Regions from separate parts of the Pseudomonas sp. 9.2(2024) genome, predicted to be linked through region 2. Evidence: predicted binding sites of a transcription regulator. Region 2 holds the regulator's gene; the other holds the start of a gene.

Region 1 (7,913 bases), 1.3 Mb from region 2:
TTCCAGGCGCCGGAGCAGGCCCTGAGTTATCAGGTCGATGTCGACGGTACGCCGGTCGATCTGGCGGCGGTGTCCATGGGCAACCCCCATGCGGTGCTGCGGGTCAGCGATATCAACACCGCACCGGTGCATGAACTGGGGCCGAAAATCGAACACCATCCGCGCTTTCCGGCGCGGGTCAACGTCGGTTTTCTCCAGGTCATCGACCGCCATCGCGCACAACTGCGCGTCTGGGAACGCGGCGCCGGGGAAACCCAGGCCTGCGGCACCGGTGCCTGCGCTGCTGCTGTAGCGGCGATCAGTCAGGGGTGGATGGATTCGCCCCTGCTGATCGACCTGCCGGGCGGGCGCCTGTCCATTGAGTGGGCAGGGCCCGGCCAACCGGTCTTGATGACCGGCCCGGCAGTGCGCGTATACGAAGGACAAGTGCGTCTTTGAGTGAGCAGAAGCCATGACCGATAAGCCTCAGGTACCCGCCCGACAGTCCGGTGAATCAGCGTCCGAGAGCCTGGAGGCGGCAGCGGTTGCCGCGTACCTGGAGGCTCATCCGGACTTCTTCGTCGAGCATGAAGAACTGCTGCCGTCCCTGCGCATCCCCCATCAGCGCGGCGATACCGTCTCGCTGGTCGAGCGCCAGATGGCCATCCTGCGCGACCGCAACATCGAGATGCGTCATCGTCTCTCGCACTTGATGGACGTCGCCCGGGACAACGATCGCCTGTTCGACAAGACCCGTCGCCTGATCCTCGCGCTGATGGACGCTGCCACTCTGGAAGACGTGGTGATCAGCGTCGAAGACAGCCTGCGTCAGGATTTTCAGGTGCCCTTCGTCAGCCTGATCCTGCTGGGCGACAACCCGGCCCCGGTCGGCCGCTGGGTGACCCACGCCGACGCGCAAACCGCCATCGGCGGATTGCTCACCGAAGGCAAGAGCGTCAGCGGCAGCCTGCGTGAGCATGAGCTGGACTTCCTGTTCGGCGAAGAACAGCGCAAGCAGATCGGCTCCACCGCCGTGGTCGCCGTCAGCCATCAGGGCATCCACGGAATCCTGGCCATCGCCAGCCGTGATCCGCAGCACTACAAGAGCTCGGTCGGCACGCTGTTCCTCAGCTACATCGCCGAAGTCATGGGTCGCGTGCTGCCACGGGTCAACAGCTCCCTGCGCTCGGTACGCTGAGCATGGAACGACAACTGGACGCTTACTGCGAACACCTGCGCAGTGAGCGGCAGGTGTCGCCGCACACGCTGTCGGCCTACCGACGCGACCTCGACAAAGTCCTCGGCTGGTGCAACAAACAGAACATCGGTAGCTGGCAGGCGCTGGACATCCAGCGCCTGCGCAGCCTGATCGCCCGCCTGCATGCCCAGGGCCAGTCCTCACGCAGTCTGGCGCGCCTGCTCTCAGCGGTGCGCGGGCTCTATCACTATCTGAATCGTGAAGGTCTCTGCGATCACGATCCGGCCACCGGCCTGGCACCGCCCAAAGGCGAACGTCGGCTGCCGAAAACCCTCGACACCGATCGCGCCCTGCAACTGCTTGAAGGTGCCGTGGAGGACGATTTCCTCGCGCGGCGCGATCAGGCGATTCTGGAGTTCTTCTATTCCTCCGGACTGCGTCTGTCGGAGCTGACCGGGCTCAATCTCGATCAGCTCGATCTGGCCGACGGCATGGTTCAGGTGCTCGGCAAGGGCAGCAAGACGCGTCTGTTGCCCGTCGGCAAAAAGGCCCGGGAAGCACTGGAGCAATGGCTGCCGCTGCGGGCGCTGACCAATCCGGCGGACGACGCGGTATTCGTCAGCCAGCAAGGCCGACGCCTCGGCCCGCGCGCGATTCAGGTTCGGGTCAAACTCGCCGGCGAGCGCGAACTGGGGCAGAACCTGCACCCGCACATGCTGCGACACTCCTTCGCCAGCCATTTGCTTGAGTCCTCCCAGGACTTGCGCGCGGTGCAGGAACTGCTCGGCCACTCGGACATCAAGACCACCCAGATCTATACCCACCTGGACTTCCAGCACCTGGCGGCGGTCTACGACAGCGCCCACCCACGGGCCAAACGCATGAAAGGCGACGATTCATGAGCATCCAGTTGATCACCTTCGACCTCGACGACACCTTGTGGGACACCGCCCCGGTGATCGTCAGCGCCGAAGCGGTTTTGCGCGAATGGCTGAGCGAACATGCGCCGAATCTGGGCGCGGTGCCGGTCGAGCATCTGTGGTCGATCCGCGAGCGGGTGCTGGCCAACGAACCGGGCCTGAAGCACCGCATCAGCGCGTTGCGCCGGCGCGTGCTGTTCCATGCGCTGGAAGAAGCCGGGTACGCCCACGGCGAAGCGTCGGATCTGGCGGACAAGAGTTTTGAAGTGTTTCTGCATGCGCGGCATCAGATCGAAGTGTTCCCGGAGGTGGAGCCGATCCTGGAAACCCTCGCCAAGCATTACGCCCTCGGGGTGGTCACCAACGGCAACGCCGATGTCCGTCGTCTCGGGCTGGCGGATTACTTCAAGTTTGCGTTGTGTGCCGAAGACATCGGCATAGCCAAGCCGGATGCTCGACTGTTCCATGAAGCGTTGCAGCGCGGCGGCGTGAGCGCCGAAGCCGCTGTGCATATCGGCGATCACCCGGGGGATGACATCGCCGGGGCGCAGCAAGCCGGTCTGCGAGCGATCTGGTTCAACCCGGCCGGCAAGGACTGGGAAGCGGAGCGCCTGCCGGATGCCGAGATTCGCAGCCTGAACGATCTGCCTGCGGTACTCGCTCGCTGGAACAGCCGCGGCTAGATTTCTTTCGCCCATGAAAAAGCCCGCAGCGACGGCGGGCTTTTTCAGCAAGCAAGCGACACGCCTCAGATAGGGCGGCTGCCGTACTTGTTGTCCGGCTTCTTGGGCGGATCGGCGACCACGTTGGCCTCCACTTCCTGCACCTTGCCGCCGCGCGCAAGGAACTCTTCCATGGCCTTGGCCAGGGCATCGCGCTCCTTGTTCTTGGCTTCGATGCTCGGCAACTCGTCGACCGACACCGCAGCCTTGGCCTTGCCTTTGGCAGCCGGGGCCGGCGTATCGTCACCGCCATCGTCTTCAGCAACGTCTTCCGCTGCTGCTTCCAGACCGTCTTCGGCCTCGTCTTCGTCGCCTACTTCGAGGTCGTCGTTTTCCAGATCATCGTCGCTCATGTTCTACCTCATGACTTGCGAAAAGCAGATTAGTTATAGACCAGCTTTGGCGACTGTCGAAAGTCGCCGGAAAAAAATCGCTAACCATTGGTGACCAACGGTTTATGCCCCTTCACCGTGCAAGGTGGCGAGGACTTTACGGGCACCGCCATGATCACGGTGCTCGCCCAGGTAAACGCCTTGCCAGGTGCCCAGTGCCAGTCGGCCCGCCGTTACCGGCAAACTGATCTGGCAGCCCAGCACGCTGGCCTTGAAGTGCGCCGGGAGGTCGTCCAGGCCTTCGTCGTTATGCTCATAGCCGTCTGCTCCTTGTGGGATCAGACGATTGAAAAATCGTTCGAAGTCGCGACGTACCGCCGGATCGGCGTTCTCGTTGATGGTCAACGACGCCGAGGTATGCTGCAGCCACAAATGCAACAGACCGACCCGGCATGCCTTGAGTTCAGGCAGGCCGGCGAGCAACTCGTCCGTCACCAGATGAAAGCCCCGGGGCCGTGCCCGCAGGGTTATCAGAGTCTGTTGCCACATACAGTTCTCCGCACGTTCGGGGCGCATTCTAGCGCGCTCTGGAAAAAAACAAAGGCCCTAATATTCCTTCAATGATGTAAGCCTTTGGCCGCAGAAAAACACTCGTCGTAAACACGACCAAAGCAGTACGAAAAATCCTTTCAGCTGTATCAGGGAAGACAAATTCCAGACAAAAAAATGCCCGGCGAGCCGGGCAAGTTTTTTGTGGCGCGTGCTTACAGGTTGTAGCCGCGCTCGTTGTGTTGTGCCAGATCCAGGCCGACCGATTCTTCTTCCTCGGTCACGCGCAGACCCATCACGGCATCCAGCACCTTGAGGATGATGAAGGTGACGATGGCGGTGTAGATCACGGTGAAGCCGACGCCTTTGCACTGAATCCAGACTTGTGCGGCGATGTCGGTGACGGTGCCGAAGCCACCCAGCGACGGTGCAGCGAACACACCGGTCAGGATCGCGCCGAGGATACCGCCGATACCGTGCACGCCGAAGGCGTCCAGGGAGTCGTCATAACCGAGTTTGCGTTTCAGGGTGGTGGCGCAGAAGAAGCACACCACGCCTGCCGCCAGACCGATGACCAGGGCGCCCATCGGGCCCACGGTGCCAGCGGCCGGAGTGATCGCGACCAGACCTGCAACGACGCCGGATGCGATACCCAGTGCGCTTGGTTTGCCGTGGGTGATCCACTCGGCGAACATCCAGCCCAGTGCCGCAGCGGCGGTCGCAATCTGGGTCACCAGCATCGCCATGCCGGCGGTGCCGTTGGCGGCCGCAGCGGAACCGGCGTTGAAGCCGAACCAGCCAACCCACAGCATCGCTGCGCCCATCAGGGTGTAACCCAGATTGTGTGGCGCCATCGGGGTGGTCGGGAAGCCTTTGCGTTTACCCAGTACCAGGCAGGCAATCAGACCGGCCACACCGGCGTTGATGTGCACCACGGTGCCGCCGGCGAAGTCGAGTACGCCCCAGTCCCACATCAGGCCGCCGTTGCCGGACCAGACCATGTGCGCGATCGGTGCGTAGACCAGGGTGAACCAGATGCCCATGAAGATCAGCATCGCGGAGAACTTCATCCGCTCGGCGAACGCACCGACGATCAGCGCCGGGGTGATGATCGCGAAGGTCATCTGGAAGGTGATGAAGACCGCCTCGGGGAACAGCGCCGCCGGGCCGGTCAGGCTCGCTGGGGTGACGCCGGCCAGGAACGCCTTGCCGAAACCGCCCACGAATGAGTTGAAGTTGACGACGCCCTGCTCCATGCCGGTGGTGTCGAACGCGATGCTGTAGCCATAAATGACCCACAGGACGCTGATCAGACCGGTAATGGCGAAGCACTGCATCATCACGGAAAGAATGTTTTTCGACCGAACCATGCCGCCGTAGAACAGCGCGAGGCCAGGAATGGTCATGAACAGCACGAGGGCTGTGGAGGTGAGCATCCAGGCGGTGTCGCCGGAGTTCAGGACTGGAGCTGCCACTTCGTCTGCCGCCATGGCCAGGCCGGGCATTACGATAGACAACAGGGCTCCTAGCCCTGCGAATTTACGCAGAGTCATATTGTTTTCTCCTGGGGCGTTGGGTTTGTGGCGGCGTTTAGATCGCGTCGGTATCGGTTTCGCCGGTACGGATGCGGATCGCCTGTTCCAGATTGACCACGAAGATCTTGCCGTCACCGATCTTGCCGGTGTTGGCAGCCTTGGTTATCGCCTCGATAACCCGATCCAGATCCTTGTCGTCGATGGCCACGTCGATTTTCACCTTGGGCAGAAAATCGACCACATACTCCGCGCCGCGATACAGCTCGGTGTGACCCTTCTGCCGACCGAAGCCTTTGACTTCAGTAACGGTAATGCCCTGCACGCCGATTTCGGACAGCGACTCGCGCACGTCGTCCAACTTGAACGGCTTGATGATGGCAGTGACTAGCTTCATGAAACTCTCTCCCGAATTGGTGGACTTGCCCCAGGAAAACAAACCCGACTCAAGTCTAAGCGCAGTGCCTGGCTTTGTAACGCTTCGTTGTCGACGCCAGCTAACCGCTCCAGACGAAACTCCCCGCTCCGTCTGCCGCACTGCATTCGTCACAGCGACTGCATCAGTGCATGGGTCGAAGGTGACTAAGCAGAAAGCTTGCCATCTCGCCAAAAACCACTGATTTCAATCCCTTGGCCGCTGCGGCAGATGCCATCACCCAAATGGCACTCGGGATACGCACAACAACGGTGCGCGGCCGTGCATCCAGTTGCGCGAAAAGCGTGCATCCGTGCCTGCGCCAATGACTATAGACACTGCGTGATACACTGCCGGCCATTGTTTCCAGGACATATCCCATGCTCGCGCCCAAAGACTTCCTCGACGCCCTGAGCGGCACCGCCTCCCGCCTGTTCAGCGGCGACACGCCCTTGCCGAAAGCCGAAATAGAAAGCCAGTTCAAGATGCTGCTGCAAAGCGCCTTCAGCAAACTGGACCTGGTGAGCCGCGAAGAGTTTGACAGTCAGATGGTGGTACTGGCGCGCACTCGCGCCCGGCTCGAGAGCCTTGAGGCGAAGGTGGCGGAGATGGAGGCGAAGCTGACGCCGCCGGCTGAGTAACACCTCGTGTCTTTGTGAATGCGGTCCCTTGTGGGAGCGGGCTTGCCCGCGAATGAAGGTCGGAACGACCTTCCCGCGATTCAGGATTCGCTATCGACTCCCGGCAGAATCCTACAGATTGCAACCCCGCCGTCCGATTGCGCCGTGAAGCCCTGATTCCTAAGCTCACCCAATGCTGAATGTTCAGCACTGGGTTTGGCGACCCGAAAAGCTTAAGGCGCACGAAAACCATGATGGCGGCTATGTTTACCGCCACATCGAGTCATGGCGGTTGTGCGTGGGAGACCTTCGGGTCTGCCGGGTTCCTTTTGCTCCGGTTCGCCAACCCGCGTACGACTGCCACCCAATTGTTTGGCGACAATTGAGGGCAGCCCTAAAGCAAAAGGAGCTGTTCAATGAATAACGAAGATACGTATCTCACTCCTCAGGTTTTCATCCGCCACAAACTCCCCCTCCACGCCCTGCTCATCCAGAACCAACCCTGGTTCTCTGCCCGCGACCTGGGCCGCCTGCTGCACATTTACCTCAACGAACGCATGCTGCGAAAACTCGACCCCGACCAATACCAAACCCGCAAAACCCTGATCCACAACCAGATCGAAAACACCCTCCTGATCAGCGAATCCGGCATCTACGCCCTCCTCGTCTACCACTACTGCCCCGAATACCGAGCGCTACGCGAATGGCTCACCCATCAAGTCATCCCCACCCTGCGCGACGCCCAGCACCCCACCACAAACGAACGCCCACAGCTAAGCCTGCTGAATTGGCCCGAGATGTCGTTGAGTTTGCTGCACTGGAATAACCAGCCGTGGATTCGGTTGCAGGATGTGCCATTGATGGTGGTAGAACGGGAAAAGCTAAAGCGCCCAGAACCGGGCACTTGGTGGAAGAGGGCTTCGCGGATGCTGCAATCGCTATAGGCCCGCATGCCGGAGCTGAGCCCTGCGTAAATCGTAAGTCGACTGAAGATTCATCCAGAACTCAGGTGTGGTGTTGAGGTGGAGGCCAGCCTGATTGCCAAATCGGCGCAGATCCTGAGCTGGCATTTTACAAGTTTTTCGATCTCGGTTTCAGGCCAGTTCGTGGGCATGGCCAAGTCCATGACAGTCATGCCCAACGGCTCCATGAATTCCTTATTCAGCACCTCGCCCGGATGAATCGGGCGCATACCATTGCGGTCCATTTTTTGCCTCCAGCAGCTGCATTGAGCGGCCAAACTGGAACATCCAATCCAGCTATTCAAGACCTCCGAACCCTTTCGCCGACGTCCTTCAGCAATTTGGGCATGGTCCTACAAGGATTAGCTCTCGCGCCTGATTCTAGCTCTTCTCTCTTTAACCTATGATTCGGCCGTCTGGCAGCAAATCTCAAAATGAGCTCCTCAGAACGCCTCAGATCAGATTCGAGCATTGCTTAAAGCCAGCGGCCTTCAAATCTCGTGGAGCTTCACCATGCAAATGTCAATTTTTCCAATCAGCTTGCCATCACTCCATCACAAGCTAATCTATGGCTTGCAAAGCCGTTGATTTCGTGATTATTGACTGTAGAATGCTCCGATTTTTAAAGTCAAACCTCGTATGCATTGAGAGGAAGGGAAACGAAATGAAGAGATCTGATGACAC
Region 2 (7,913 bases):
AATGGCAACTCTGAAAGCTCAGCACCTGGCCAAGGCCTATAAAAGCCGCCAGGTCGTGCGCGACGTCAGCCTGTCGATCGACAGCGGTCAGATCGTCGGCCTGCTCGGCCCTAACGGCGCCGGCAAGACCACCTGCTTCTACATGATCGTCGGTCTGGTCCAGGCCGATCAGGGTCGCGTACTGATCGACGATCTGGACGTCAGCCACCAGCCGATGCACGGTCGCGCCAAGGCCGGTATCGGCTATCTGCCGCAAGAAGCGTCGATCTTCCGCAAACTGTCGGTAGCCGACAACATCATGGCCATCCTTGAGACCCGTCAGGAGCTCGACAAGGCCGGTCGTCGCAAGGAGTTGGAAAGCCTGCTGCAGGAATTCCACATCAGCCACATCCGCGACAACCTCGGCATGAGCCTGTCCGGTGGTGAGCGCCGCCGGGTGGAAATCGCCCGTGCACTGGCCACGGCACCGAAATTCATCCTGCTCGACGAACCGTTCGCCGGTGTCGACCCGATCTCTGTCGGCGACATCAAGCAGATCATCCACCACCTCAAGGCCAAGGGCATCGGTGTACTGATCACCGACCACAACGTCCGTGAGACGCTGGATATCTGCGAAACCGCCTACATCGTCAACGATGGCCAGTTGATCGCCGAAGGCGACTCCGCGACCATCCTCGCCAACGATCTGGTGAAGGAAGTCTACCTGGGCCACGAGTTCCGCCTGTAAGCTCGACGGTATTCGACCAGCCGTCCGGGTGCTGTAACGTTGAAGCGCTTTTTTATACGCTTTTATTGTTACAGCGCTCTAGGCAAACACGACAGTTTCAGGCATATAATTTGCTTAAGTTTGGCGCTCCGGCGCCCTGTAGTGGATGGCGCATAGCGCCGGCGAATAAGGTGTTAAGCCCCTGCCATGAAACCATCGCTAGTCTTGAGAATGGGCCAGCAGCTGACGATGACACCGCAGCTGCAACAGGCCATCCGCCTGCTCCAATTGTCTACCCTGGATCTGCAACAGGAAATCCAGGAGGCTCTGGAATCCAATCCGATGCTCGAACGCCAGGAAGACGGCGACGACTTCGACAACTCCGATCCCATGGCCGACAACGCCGAACAGAAGCCCAACACCGAGATCCAGGAACCTTCTTATCAGGAGACCGCGCCGACAGTCGACAACCTCGAAGACGGCGAATGGAACGAGCGAATCCCCAACGAACTGCCCGTTGACACCGCCTGGGAAGACGTCTACCAGACCAGCGCCAGCAGCCTGCCGAGCAGCGACGATGACGAGTGGGACTTCACCACCCGCACCTCCGCCGGCGAGAGCCTGCAAAGCCACCTGCTGTGGCAGTTGAACCTCGCACCGATGTCCGACACCGATCGCCTGATCGCCGTCACCCTGATCGATTGCATCAATAATCAGGGCTACCTGGACGAAACCCTCGAAGAAATTCTCGAAGCCTTCGATCCCGAGCTCGACATCGAGCTGGACGAGATCGAAGCCGTCCTGCACCGCATCCAGCAATTCGAGCCGGCAGGCATCGGCGCACGCAACCTGGGCGAATGCCTGCTGCTGCAATTGCGCCAGCTGTCGGCCAAGACCCCTTGGCTGGCCGAGGCCAAACGTCTGGTCACCGATTACATTGACCTGCTCGGCAGCCGCGACTACAGCCAGCTGATGCGGCGCATGAAGCTCAAGGAAGATGAACTGCGCCAGGTCATCGAACTGGTGCAGAGCCTCAATCCGCGCCCAGGCTCGCAGATCGAATCCACCGAAGCCGAGTACGTGGTGCCTGACGTCATCGTGCGCAAGGACAACGAGCGCTGGCTGGTCGAGCTGAACCAGGAATCGGTACCGCGCCTGCGGGTCAACGCCCAATACGCCGGTTTCGTGCGCCGTGCCGACACCAGCGCCGACAATACCTTCATGCGCAATCAGTTGCAGGAAGCTCGCTGGTTCATCAAGAGCCTGCAGAGCCGCAACGAAACCCTGATGAAAGTAGCCACCCAGATCGTCGAGCATCAGCGCGGCTTTCTGGAGTACGGCGACGAAGCCATGAAGCCGCTGGTCCTGCACGACATTGCAGAGGCGGTTGGCATGCACGAGTCGACGATTTCCCGGGTGACCACGCAGAAATTCATGCATACCCCACGGGGCATATATGAACTGAAATACTTTTTCTCCAGCCATGTGAGCACCTCAGAAGGCGGTGAATGCTCGTCCACGGCGATCCGCGCGATCATCAAGAAACTGGTTGCCGCGGAAAATCAGAAAAAGCCGTTGAGTGACAGCAAGATCGCTGGTTTACTGGAGGCACAAGGCATTCAGGTGGCTCGCCGCACCGTCGCCAAGTACCGCGAATCCCTCGGGATCGCGCCTTCGAGCGAACGCAAGCGGTTGATGTAAGCCACGTTACAGCGTTCCAGTGGCAGGCTCTTCGGCCTGCCGCTTTATGCACTGGCAACGAAGGAGAAGCTGTATGCAAGTCAACATCAGTGGACACCAACTGGAAGTTACCCAGCCTCTGCGCGAGTACATCGAGCTCAAGCTCAAGAAGCTCGAAGGGCATTTCGACAAGATCACCAACGTACAGGTCACGATGTGCGTCGAAAAGCTGAAGCAGAAAATCGAAGCCACGCTGCATATTCCCGGCAACGAGGTCGTCGCAAACGCGGAACATACCGATATGTACGCTGCGATCGACGCGTTGACCGACAAGCTTGATAAACAACTCAAAAAGCATAAGGAAAAGACCCAGAGCCTGCTTCAGGGCGCTACCGGTCGATAACCCCCACCCCCATGATCCGACTTGAAAGTATCCTGACCCCCGGCCGTTCCCTGGTGAACGTGCCGGGCGGCAGTAAAAAGAAAGCCCTCGAACAAATTGCCAACCTGATCGCCCGGGAAGTCCCGGATCTGGAGATGCAAGATGTCTTCGAGGCATTGATTGCCCGTGAAAAACTGGGTTCCACCGGTTTTGGCAACGGCATCGCCATTCCTCACTGCCGCCTCAAGGGCTGCGAAGCGCCGATCAGTGCGCTGATGTACCTTGATGCCCCTATCGATTTCGACGCTATCGACGGCGCGCCTGTGGACCTGCTGTTCGTCCTGCTGGTGCCGGAAGCCGCCACCGATGCGCACCTGGAGCTGTTACGCCAGATTGCCAGCATGCTCGACCGCAAGGACGTGCGCGACAGACTGCGCAGCGCGCCAAGCAACGAAGCCTTGTACCAGGTTGTACTGGAAGAACAGAACAGGCCGTAACCATGCGCTTGATCATTGTCAGTGGCCGTTCCGGCTCGGGTAAAAGTACCGCCCTGGATGTCCTTGAGGACAACGGCTACTACTGCATTGACAACCTGCCAGCCGGCTTGTTGCCAGACCTCGCCGAGCGCGCGCTGGTTCATACCGAAATGCTCCAGCCACAGGTGGCGGTCTCGATCGACGCCCGCAACCTGCCGAGCCATCTGTCACGCTTTCCAGAGTTGCTCGAGGAAGTGCGCAGCCGGCACATCCAGTGTGATGTCCTGTACCTGGACGCCGATGACGAAACGTTGCTCAAACGTTTTTCGGAAACCCGTCGTCGCCACCCGCTCAGCAATGCCAATCGCTCGCTGGCCGAAGCCATCAACGACGAAACCGCGCTGCTGGGCCCGATCGCCGATCTGGCCGACCTGAAGGTCAATACCACCAATCTGAACCTCTACCAGCTGCGCGATACCATCAAGCTGCGACTGTTGAACCAACCGGAGCCGGGGACTGCATTTCTGGTGGAGTCGTTCGGTTTCAAACGCGGCATGCCGGTGGATGCGGATCTGGTGTTCGATGTACGCTGCCTGCCCAATCCGTACTGGAAACCGGAATTACGCGCACAATCCGGGCTCGATGAGCCTGTGGCGGAATACCTGGCGGCGCAGCCGGAGGTCGAAGAGATGTTCCAGGACATCTATGCGTACCTGTTCAAATGGCTGCCGCGCTTCGCTGCAAGCAATCGCGCTTATGTGACCATTGCCATTGGCTGCACCGGCGGACACCACCGTTCCGTCTACCTGACCGAACGCCTGGGTCAGGCCCTGCAGAAAACCCTGAAGAACGTCCAGGTTCGCCACCGCGACCTCAGCTAAAGGATTCACACCGCGATGCCTGCTCTGGAAATCGAAATCATCAACAAGCTGGGCCTGCATGCCCGGGCGTCGGCAAAGTTCGTTGGCGTGGCGGGTCAATATCCCGACTGCACGATCAGAGTGGGTCGCACCCCGGAAACCACGGTTGATGGCAAAAGCATCATGGCGATGATGATGCTCGCCGCCGGCAAGGGCACCAAAATCCACCTGAGTACTGAGGGTCATCAGGAACAGGAAGCCATGGATGCGCTGGTCGCGCTGATCAACAACTACTTCGACGAAGGCGGTTGAAAGCCTTTAGTGTCGAGGGAGGGAGCAAGCCTCCCTCTCATCCCAACGCCGTATCCATCACCATCATCAGGCAGAACCCGATCAACAATCCCAGGCTCGCCAGCTTGTCGTGACCATTGCGCCGCGACTCCGGGATCACTTCGTGAGTCACCACCAACAGCATTGCCCCGGCCGCCAGCGCCAGTCCCAGGGGTAATAACAGTTCCGCCAGGCTGACCAGCCACGCACACAGCAGTGCAAACACCGGCTCGACCAGGCCCGATGCCGCCCCGATCAGAAACGCCTTGACCCGCGACATCCCGGCTCCGGCCAACACCAGCGCAATGACCAGTCCTTCCGGCACATCCTGCAAGGCGATGCCCATCGCCAGGCTGTCAGCGTCCGGCATGCCGCCGCCAGCGGAAACACCGACGGCCATGCCTTCCGGGATGTTATGGGCAATGATGGCAAACACGAACAACCAGATACGTGGCGGAATCACCGGATGCTCGACAGTGCCGATGAGCATTTCCGGCGAAGCCCCGGACACCTTGCGATCCACCAGATACAGGCCGAACGCCCCGAGCATGATGCCGAAACAGATCAAACCACTGGCGCCCCACGGGCCAAGCCCCAGACTTTCGGCGGCAGCGATTCCCGGCACGATCAGCGAAAACGCGGTTGCCGCCAGCATCACACCGGCGCCAAAACCCAGCAGCGTATCGCCCAGGACCTGGGGCATGTTGCGGATCACCAGCACCGGAACCGCGCCGAGTGCAGTGCCGAGAGCGCAGATCGCGCCGCCCTGCAATGCCCGCGACAATCTCGGCTCCAGATTCAGCCATTCCAGCCCATGCGCCACCAGCAAGGTCATGCCCGCCAATAGCAGCAGCGATCCAATTGCGTAACGAAACATACGCCCACTTCCGATCGCCAGTGTTTCAGTGCCCATAGTCACCCTTGGATTGTTTTTATAGGAGACTTAAACCAGCGCGGCCTGATAGCGCACAGCAACTTCCGGCCAGTTGATCACGTTGTAGAAAGCGCTGATGTATTCCGGCCGACGGTTCTGATAACGCAGATAGTAGGCGTGCTCCCACACGTCGAGGCCGAGTATCGGCGTGTTGCCGTTCATCAGCGGGCTGTCCTGGTTACCGCTGCTTTCCACCACCAGTTTCTTTTCCGGGGTGACGCTGAGCCAGGCCCAACCACTGCCGAAGCGGGTCAGTGCGGCTTTGGTGAAGGCCTCTTTGAAGCTGTCGAGGCCACCCAGTTGCTCATCGATCGCCTTGGCCAGCGCACCGTCAGGTTTGCCACCGCCGTTGGGCACCATCACTTCCCAGAACAGCGAATGGTTGGCATGACCGCCGCCCTGGTTGATCACCGCCGCACGAAGCTTTTCCGGCAGTTGCTGGACGCTGGCGACCAGCTTCTCCACCGGCCAGTCCGCGAATTCGGTGCCCTCGACCGCAGCGTTCAGATTGTTGATATAAGTCTGATGATGCTTGGTGTAGTGGATCTCCATGGTTTGCGCATCGATGTGCGGCTCCAGTGCGTCGTAGGCGTAAGGCAAGGCTGGCAGGGTAAAAGCCATTTCAGTGGACTCCATGGTGATGTTGGGCAGGCACGCGGCGCGCATTGCCGGTATCCGGGTGCAGCAAGCGTTGGGTGCGCGGGTATTCGCCGTGTTCGCTGATGAAATTGAGCAGCTCGACGTAGGTCTTGCTGCTCTGGCGAAGGGCCGCTTCACGCAGCGCCGGGCGCAGGCGCTCGTCCTGCATGGTCTGCAACAGTCGTTGATGGATCGCGCACAGGTACTCGGCGCTCTCCTCCGGCTGGTTCAGGCGCAGATGCAGGTCGGCCAGGTTGTGATGAGAAATGACGCAGGCCGCCACCGCTTCGTCGGCATCGGCCCAGCGCTCGAACAACACCTGTGCCAAAGCCAGGGCTTGCAGGTAAGCCTCGCGGGCATCGATCAGCTCGCCCAGCATGAAGCAGCGATTGGCCCGTTCGATCGTGCGTTTCCAGTGCTCCATGGTGAACCTCCAAAGCGGTTGCGGTGCTTACACGCCGCCGGCGGTGAGTTTCTCGGGATTGAGCAACTCTTCCAGCTGGCTGCGCGACAGGTCGGTGTGCTCCAGCGCGACATCAATCACCGGACGACCTTGTTTGTAGGCCTGCTTGGCGATCTCGGCAGCCTTCTGGTAACCGATGATCGGGTTGAGTGCGGTCACCAGAATCGGGTTGCGCGACAGCGCTTCCTTGAGGCGCGACTCATTGACCTTGAAGCTGGCAATCGCCTTGTCACCCAGCAGACGGCTGGAGTTGGCCAGCAACTCGATGCTGCTCAGCAGGTTCTGGGCGATGATCGGCAGCATCACGTTCAATTCGAAATTGCCCGACTGACCGGCGATGGTGATCACCGAATCGTTGCCGATCACTTGCGCGGCCACCATGGCGGTGGCCTCCGGAATCACCGGATTGACCTTGCCCGGCATGATCGAGGAACCCGGCTGCAGCCCTTCCAGTTCGATTTCACCGAGACCGGCGAGCGGGCCGGAGTTCATCCAGCGCAGGTCGTTGGCGATTTTCATCAGCGACACGGCGGTGGCCTTGAGCTGGCCCGACACGGCCACGGCAGTGTCTTGCGAGCCGATCAGAGCGAACAGATCCTTGCCCGGCGTGAACTGGACGTTGGTCAACTGGCTCAATTGGCGGCTGAAACGCGCAGCAAATTCCGGATGCGCGTTGATCCCGGTACCGACCGCCGTGCCGCCCTGGGCCAGGGATTGCAGGCTTGGCAGCAAATCCTGCAGGTGACCGATATTGGCCTTGAGTTGCTGCGCCCAACCGTTGAGCACCTGACTCATGCGCACCGGCATGGCGTCCATCAAGTGGGTGCGGCCGGTCTTGACGTGGTGATGCACCTGCTCGGCCTTGCGCTCGATCACTTGCACCAGATGCAACAGCGCCGGCAGCAGTTGTTCGTGCAAAGCCAGCGCGGCGCTGACGTGGATGGTGGTTGGAATGATGTCGTTGCTGCTCTGCCCGCAGTTAACGTGATCGTTGGCGTTCACCGGCTCTTCGAGCAGGCGGCTGGCCAGGGTGGCGATCACTTCGTTGGCGTTCATGTTGGAACTGGTGCCGGAGCCGGTCTGGAAGATATCCACCGGGAAATGCTGCATGAAGTCGCCTTCCAGCAGACCTTGGGCGGCATCGCTGATGGCTTTGCCTTGCGCGGCGCTGAGCTGGTTAAGTTCGACGTTGGCGCGTGCGGCAGCCGCTTTCGCCAGAATCAGGGCGCGGATGAACTGGGTCGGCATCGGCTTGCCGCTGATCGGGAAGTTATCCACTGCGCGCTGGGTCTGCGCGCCGTAGAGAGCGTCCACCGGCACCTGCAGTTCGCCCATGCTGTCGCGCTCAATACGTGTCTTGGTCATCTGAAAATCCTTGCACCAGTTCAATAAGAGGAATCGAGGGTTGCAACTCGCAGGTGGCGAGCTGCCAGGTGTAGCTTT

What was found. Region 2 encodes sigma-54, which starts transcription at its own class of promoters, with help from an activator protein. Its sites were predicted from a motif close to ANTGGCATNNANNTTGCTNT; they were not measured.
Region 1: the regulator sigma-54 is predicted to act here: its motif matches at 5,816-5,835, upstream of glnK (P-II family nitrogen regulator).

What each region holds. Positions count from the first base shown of each region.
Region 1 is NZ_CP155585.1:6,252,840-6,260,752, forward strand. It holds gene dapF (diaminopimelate epimerase) at 1-438, shown strand, start outside; gene ABFB52_RS28385 (DUF484 family protein) at 452-1,177, shown strand; gene xerC (tyrosine recombinase XerC) at 1,180-2,079, shown strand; gene ABFB52_RS28395 (HAD-IA family hydrolase) at 2,076-2,780, shown strand; gene sutA (transcriptional regulator SutA) at 2,846-3,172, opposite strand; gene ABFB52_RS28405 (secondary thiamine-phosphate synthase enzyme YjbQ) at 3,275-3,700, opposite strand; gene ABFB52_RS28410 (ammonium transporter) at 3,916-5,253, opposite strand; gene glnK (P-II family nitrogen regulator) at 5,291-5,629, opposite strand; gene ABFB52_RS28420 (accessory factor UbiK family protein) at 6,028-6,288, shown strand; gene ABFB52_RS28425 (Bro-N domain-containing protein) at 6,684-7,211, shown strand; gene ABFB52_RS28430 (HigA family addiction module antitoxin) at 7,262-7,474, opposite strand; gene ABFB52_RS28435 (hypothetical protein) at 7,894-7,913, shown strand, end outside.
Region 2 is NZ_CP155585.1:1,253,660-1,261,572, reverse strand. It holds gene lptA (lipopolysaccharide transport periplasmic protein LptA) at 1-2, shown strand, start outside; gene lptB (LPS export ABC transporter ATP-binding protein) at 2-727, shown strand; gene ABFB52_RS05520 (RNA polymerase factor sigma-54) at 914-2,407, shown strand; gene raiA (ribosome-associated translation inhibitor RaiA) at 2,481-2,789, shown strand; gene ptsN (PTS IIA-like nitrogen regulatory protein PtsN) at 2,801-3,265, shown strand; gene rapZ (RNase adapter RapZ) at 3,268-4,125, shown strand; gene ABFB52_RS05500 (HPr family phosphocarrier protein) at 4,141-4,416, shown strand; gene ABFB52_RS05495 (ZIP family metal transporter) at 4,454-5,347, opposite strand; gene ABFB52_RS05490 (superoxide dismutase) at 5,378-5,989, opposite strand; gene ABFB52_RS05485 (hypothetical protein) at 5,991-6,431, opposite strand; gene ABFB52_RS05480 (class II fumarate hydratase) at 6,459-7,835, opposite strand; gene ABFB52_RS05475 (FagA protein) at 7,816-7,913, opposite strand, start outside.